DNA from 2 places in the Shewanella khirikhana genome. Region 1 is predicted to be linked to the other one. Evidence: predicted binding sites of a transcription regulator. Region 1 holds the regulator's gene; the other holds the start of a gene.
The links. Region 1 encodes sigma-54, which starts transcription at its own class of promoters, with help from an activator protein. Its sites were predicted from a motif close to GTTGGCACGNNNNTNGNNT; they were not measured.
Positions count from the first base shown of each region.

Region 2: the regulator sigma-54 is predicted to act here: its motif matches at 2,089-2,107, upstream of STH12_RS00885 (P-II family nitrogen regulator).

Region 1 is NZ_CP020373.1:3,401,805-3,405,214, reverse strand. Features, by position in the region: gene rapZ (RNase adapter RapZ) at 1-414, opposite strand, end outside; gene ptsN (PTS IIA-like nitrogen regulatory protein PtsN) at 411-854, opposite strand; gene hpf (ribosome hibernation promoting factor) at 857-1,144, opposite strand; gene STH12_RS14940 (RNA polymerase factor sigma-54) at 1,175-2,659, opposite strand; gene lptB (LPS export ABC transporter ATP-binding protein) at 2,774-3,410, opposite strand, start outside.
Region 2 is NZ_CP020373.1:220,455-223,864, reverse strand. Features, by position in the region: gene STH12_RS00895 (hypothetical protein) at 1-312, opposite strand, end outside; gene STH12_RS00890 (ammonium transporter) at 444-1,694, opposite strand; gene STH12_RS00885 (P-II family nitrogen regulator) at 1,707-2,045, opposite strand; gene STH12_RS00880 (hydrolase) at 2,284-2,823, shown strand; gene nrfA (ammonia-forming nitrite reductase cytochrome c552 subunit) at 2,917-3,410, opposite strand, start outside.

The DNA.
Region 1 (3,410 bases):
ATTGGAGGTGTCTATGTAGTGGTCCACCAATTGCGACACAGGCTCAAGCAGTTTGCCTTCGAGTTTGATGGCTTCCTGGAGTGAGACTTTGCTGCGTGACAATGGATGCAGACGACGGGTTTCGCTGTAGCGTTTCAGCAGCACTTTATCGCTGGAGTTGAGGAAGAAACTGGTGAGCTCAACCCCGGGTGGCAGTTTGGCAAGCTCCTGTTCCAGCGCTTTTTCCTGCTCAGGCATATTGCGAATGTCGATACTGATGGCGACCTTGTCGCTGCTGCCTTTGAGCTGCTCCAGTAAGGGGCCCATCAGGGTCAGCGGCAAGTTATCGACGCAGTAATAGCCCAAGTCTTCCAATACCCGCAGGGCAACGGATTTCCCTGAGCCGGAGCGGCCGGAAACAATGACGAGTTTCATCCTGTGATTACCTGGTAGAGTTCCTTTTCATCATGGCTTTTACGCAATTGCTTCAACACCTGACGGTCGTTGAGCTTTTCGGCCATGGCTGCCAGGGTACTCAGATGCTGTTGGCATTGGTCTGATGGCACCAACAGGGCGAACAGAATGTCCACCGGCTGCTTGTCGATGGCATCGTAGCCAATGGCTTCTTCGCATTTGATGAGTACGGCGAGAGGTTTATCGATACTACCCAGGCGACCATGGGGAATGGCAATGCCATTACCAATGCCGGTGCTACCCATCTTTTCGCGGGCCAGCAGGCTTTCAAAGATCTCTTGGGAAGAGAGGGAAGGGTACTGGGCTGCGGCGAGATCGCTAATCAGTTCCAGTACCTTTTTCTTGCTGCCCGGAGTGGCACAGCTAGTGCACTCCGGCGCCAGGATGGTACTTAGTTCCATCGTTAATGTTTGGTCAGTTTCTCTTTGTGTTTAATTACCTGACGGTCCAGTTTATCAATCAGGGCGTCAATGGCGGCGTACATGTCTTCATGTTCTGAGGTGGCGAATACTTCGCCTCCGTTGAGGTGAAGCTTAGCTTCTGCGATTTGCTGCAATTTCTGAACATTGAGAACAACGTGCACATTATTGATCTGTTCGAAATGGCGTTCAAGCTTGGAGAATTTACTCTCGACGTAGTCACGCAGTGAGTCAGTAATTTCGATGTGATGCCCAGTCAGGTTGATTTGCATAGACACTTTCCTCCAATGACCTCGGTTGGGTTACAAACTCTTACGCTGATTCGACGGTGGTATCAGCATCGCCTCTCGGTATTTGGCGATGGTGCGTCGGGCAACGTTGATTCCTTGTTCCGCCAGAAGTTCTGCCATCTTGCTGTCGCTTAACGGCTTCTTCTGGTTTTCCGCTGCAACCAGTTTCTTGATAAAGGCGCGGATTGCAGTAGAAGAGCACTCTCCGCCATCTTCGGTTCCGACATGGCTGGAGAAAAAGTATTTCAGTTCAAAGATACCCCGCGGGGTATGCATGTACTTTTGAGTGGTGACCCTGGAGATGGTGGATTCATGCATTTCCACCGCCTCGGCGATATCGTTGAGCACCATGGGTTTCATGGCTTCTTCACCGTACTCAAAAAAGCCCTGCTGGAATTGCACTATGCAGTTGGCCACCTTGAGCAGGGTGTCGTTGCGGCTCTCCAGACTCTTGATAAACCACTTGGCCTCTTGCAGATGGCCGCGGATAAACTGGCTATCTGACTGATTGCGACTGGTGCGTGCCAGTGCAGCATACTGCTGATTCACACTCAGTTTAGGCATGCAATCCGGGTTCAGCTCCACCACCCAGCGACCATTCTTTTTGCTCACCGACACGTCAGGGATCACGTACTCTTCCTTGGTGCTGGTGACGTTTTCGCCCGGACGGGGATTCAGACTCTGGATCAGCACTATGGCGTCTCTGAGCTCTTCTTCCTTGAGGCGGGTTTTACGCATCAGGGTGCGGAAGTCGCGGTTGGCAATCAGGTCCAGATGCTCACGGATAAGCAGCTTAGCGTTATCCAGATGCGGCGTATCGGCGGCAAATTGCCCCAGCTGGATCAGCAGGCACTCGGCCAAATCCCTCGCTGCAACACCAATGGGATCGAAGTGTTGAATGCGCTTGAGCACAGCCTCGACTTCGTCCAGCTCAACCTCTTCATCGCCCACCGCCTCAAGGATTTCATCCAGGCTTTGGGTCAGATAGCCCTTTTCGTCAATGGCATCAATGATAGCGGTGGCAATGGCCAAATCGGTATCCGAAAAAGGGGTGAGATTTTTCTGCCATTCGAGGTGTTCGTACAGGCCTTCGCTGGTTTCGCCCTGAAACGGCATGTCGTCGTCGCGACTGATGCCGGGGCCGGCAACCGGAGCGGCGGTGAAGACTTCATCCCAGGTAGTGTCCATGGGCAGTTCATCCGGCATGGATTCCTGAGTCACGGCTTCGGAGGTTTCTACCGAAGCGGAATCTCCTGCGCTGGCTGATACTGAGCCTTCATCGAATTTGTCGTCGAAGTCTTTGTCGCCGCCATCGGCATCGTACTGATCGCCATCGAGGCGATCGTCGTCCATTTCCAGCAGCGGATTGGCGTCGAGGGCTTGTTGAATTTCCTGTTGCAGTTCAAGCGAGGAGAGTTGAAGCAGACGAATGGCCTGCTGCAACTGTGGCGTCATGGTGAGTTGTTGTCCCAGTTTGAGCTGGAGCGACGCTTTCATCGTACTGCGGATCCTTCACTAAATAATTCAGGTAGAAAGCTTTTATCTATCAGGTTCTTCGGCCAATAGCCACCCTGATTTACCGGATATGAGACGGTAGGCTTTGTTGTTTAACTATAGCCTGAATTGCTCACCCAAGTACACTGCACGCACTTGCTGATTGTCCAGGATCTCGGCAGGTGTGCCTTCGGCAATCAGGCTGCCGTGGCTGACGATGTAGGCTTTTTCACACACATCCAGGGTTTCACGCACGTTGTGGTCGGTAATCAGTACCCCAAGGCCGCGGTTTTTCAGCTGTTCGATAATCTTTTTGATATCGATAACCGAGATGGGGTCTACCCCGGCAAAGGGTTCATCCAACAGGATAAAGCGTGGATTGGCGGCCAGTGCGCGGGCAATTTCCACCCGGCGACGCTCACCGCCTGAGAGTGACATACCGGCGTTGTCGCGGATGTGGGTGATGTGGAACTCTTCCAGCAGCTGCTCGAGCAGCTCTTCACGCTCATCGCTGCTGAGTTCTTTACGCATCTGCAGCACGGCCATGATGTTGTCGCGCACCGATAGCTTACGGAAGATGCTGGCTTCCTGGGGCAGGTAGCCAATGCCTTTGCGGGCTCGCAGGTGCATGGGGTCGAGGGTCAGGTCATCGTCATTGATGTGAATACTGCCCTTGTCGCTCTGTACCAGACCCACCACCATGTAGAAGGTGGTGGTTTTACCGGCACCGTTGGGGCCGAGCAGGCCAACCACC
Region 2 (3,410 bases), 1.6 Mb from region 1:
CTGTGGATTGGGCACCGAGATATACAGCTCCTTGTCGTGCCAGGGATAGGGGCGGTAAAACAGGCCATCGCAGCGAAAATGTCGATATGGAGTGGGTAGCAGCAGGCAACCCACTGGCAGGCGCTCAAGAATTTGCAGTTGCTGCTGGGCTCTGATGGCCTCCTGCCAGTCGTGCTGACGGGCCAGTTCATCCCGCACCGCAAAGGCATCGAAGGGCTCGTCACTGTTTCGCACCACCACCTGCCCGGCCAGGGCTGGCAGGGTCGAACCCAGGACAAACATTACTGGCATCATTCGCGTAAGCCGTTTCATGGGGGCTCCTGTGTATGCGCTTTGAGCCAGTATCCCGCTGCCAGGCAGTAGCGGCAAGCCTTATTCCCCGCCTTAACGCAAAACAGCAGGCCAATTGCGTGGCCTGCTGTTATTGCTGAGACTGTTGGTGCTTAGCCTGCAGTCTTAACCGTCACAAACTCAGGATAGGCATCGATACCGCAGTCGGACGCATCCATGCCGTTGTACTCTTCCTCTTCGCTGACGCGGATCCCCATGGTCTTTTTGAGCACCAGCCACACCACAAAGGAAGCGCCGAACACCCAGGCAAAGATAGAGACAATGCCAAACAGCTGACCTGTGAGGGTGGCGTCGCTGTTGGACAGAGGTACCAGCAGCAGCCCGAAGATACCGGCTACGCCGTGCACCGAAATGGCGCCCACTGGGTCATCGATACGCACACGGTCAAAGCCCACGATGGAAAAGACCACCAGACCACCGGCCACCAGACCAATCACTGCCGCCAGCCCCAGTGAGGGTGACAAAGGATCGGCTGTAATGGCCACCAGACCAGCCAGGGCGCCGTTTAAGATCATGGTCAAATCAGCCTTGCCCCAAATCATTTTGCACACCACCAGCGCCGAGATGGCACCAAAAGCCGCAGCCGAGTTGGTGTTCACGAAAATCTTACCTACCGAGGTAGCGTTGGCCGCATCAGATACCATCAGCTGCGAGCCGCCGTTGAAGCCAAACCAGCCCATCCACAGGATAAACATACCCAGCGTGGCCATCGGCAGGTTGGAGCCAGGAATAGGGTTTACCTGGCCTTTGGGACCATATTTGCCTTTGCGTGCACCCAGCAGAATCACCCCGGACAGCGCCGCTGCCGCACCGGCCATGTGCACAATGCCGCTGCCGGCAAAATCCACAAAACCTGCCGCGCTGACAAAGCCGCCACCCCAGGTCCAGAAGCCTTCAACAGGATAGATAACCGCGGTCATCACCACAGAGAAGGCCAGGAAGGCCCACAGCTTCATGCGTTCAGCCACGGCGCCGGAGACGATGGACATGGAGGTCGCCACAAACACCACCTGGAAGAAGAAGTCAGATTCCAGCGAGTGGTCGGCATCTGCCGCCTGGCTGCCAATCAGGGCACCAAAGCTTGGCAACCAGCCGCCTTCAGGGTTGTCCACGTACATGATGTTGTAGCCCACAATCAGGTAGGTGATACAGGCAATGGAGTACAGGCACACGTTTTTGGTCAGGATTTCAGTGGTGTTTTTGGAGCGCACCAGGCCAGCCTCCAACATGGCAAAACCCGCTGCCATCCACATTACCAGCGCGCCGGATATCAAAAAGTAAAAGGTATCCAGTGCAAATCTCAGTTCGGCCACGGTCAGGCCCAGTTTGCTTAACTCTTCCATTTCCCCTCCCCCTTACAGTGCTTCGTCGTCGGTTTCGCCGGTACGAATACGCACCGCCTGCTCGAGATCGATAACAAAAATCTTGCCGTCGCCAATCTTGCCGGTGTGAGCCGCCTTCACGATGGCTTCCACCAACAGATCAACGTTTTCCGCCTTGGTGGCGATATCCAGTTTGATCTTGGGCAGAAAATCCACCTGATATTCGGCGCCCCGATACAACTCGGTATGCCCCTTTTGACGGCCAAATCCTTTAACCTCGGTTACCGTCATTCCCTCTATTCCCATGCCCGCAATGGCTTCACGCACATCGTCGAGCTTGAAAGGTTTGATGATTGCACTCACCAGTTTCATCCCGGCCTCCAGTTTTCGTTGTCAGTCTGTTCTGGCATAGGAATTACAAGCATCAGGCCAAGATTTCATCTCACTGTTTTTATTGAAAATACCTTTTACCCACCCCAAAGTTGGTGCATAAAAACGCACATTTGAAGTGCAGCTATGCAGCCTATGCACCAAGCTGGTGCATATGACTTATGGCTTATTGGCATCGACGGGGAAAAGGAGTTTACTGGAGCAAAAAAGGAGATAACCCATGCTGACCCCAAACGAAACGGCCCTGGTTGTGGTAGATGTTCAGGGAAAACTCGCCCGCCTGATGCAAGGCTCGGAAGCGCTGCACCAACAACTGATCACCCTGATAAGCGGCGCGCGTATTTTCGATATGCCCATACTGTGGCTGGAGCAGCTGCCCGAAAAGCTCGGCCCCACCTCAGAAGAGCTGCAACTGGTGCTCGAAGGCCTAAGCCCCATCGCCAAGGAACACTTCAGCGCCTGGCCCTGCGATGCCTTTCGTGACGCGCTGCAGGCCAGCGGCCGTAAGCAGGTACTGCTGTGCGGCATCGAAACCCATATCTGCGTGTATCAGACCTGTCGCGACCTGTTAGACAATGGTTTTGGGGTGCATCTGGTGGCCGATGCCATGGGCTCTCGCACCAGCGAAAACAAGGCGTTGGGACTGGAGATGATGCGCGAGGCCGGTGGCCTGCTCACCAATGTGGAATCGTTGCTGTTTGAGCTGCAACACCACGCGGTGGGGGACAGCTTCAGAGCGCTGCTGAAACTCATTAAATAAAGCCTGCACGCCACAGGCCCGATGTGGCAGCGCAGCCAAAGAAAAGCCCCCGCAATGCGGGGGCTTTGAGTATGCAGGCTTGGGGTTTGCTGCTTACTTATAGGTCGCTTCGCGAGCCTTGGCTTCTTCTTCCCACTTGGGCAGCAGTTCTTTCTTGAACTTCTCTTTCTCAGCCTTCATCTTGTCCATGTCCATACCCAGGGCAGCCTGAGCTTTGGCCTTGGTAGAGATATCAGGCAGTTCGATAGGCTGTTTCACACCCTTGGTGGCCAGCAGCTGCGCCAGCTGTACGCGGGCATTGGCCGCCTTGTCTACCGCAGTACCCAGGACACGCAGGGCTTCGGCAGGAGCGTGAGCAGACACACCGTGAGAAGCAATCGCGTAGTCCCAGCGCCACTGAGCGTGACGGATGTTGGTCAGGATTGGCTTCATTTCTTCTTCGGTCGCACCAGCTTTCCAGGCGGCACCGGCTTCGAAGTGTGCGGCTACCAGCTGAGTTTCAGCTTTGCCTTTGAGCTCCATCACTTTTGACTTGTTGTCTTTGTAGACGGTCAGCATGTGCTCTTTGTCCTGGCTGTGACAGGTAC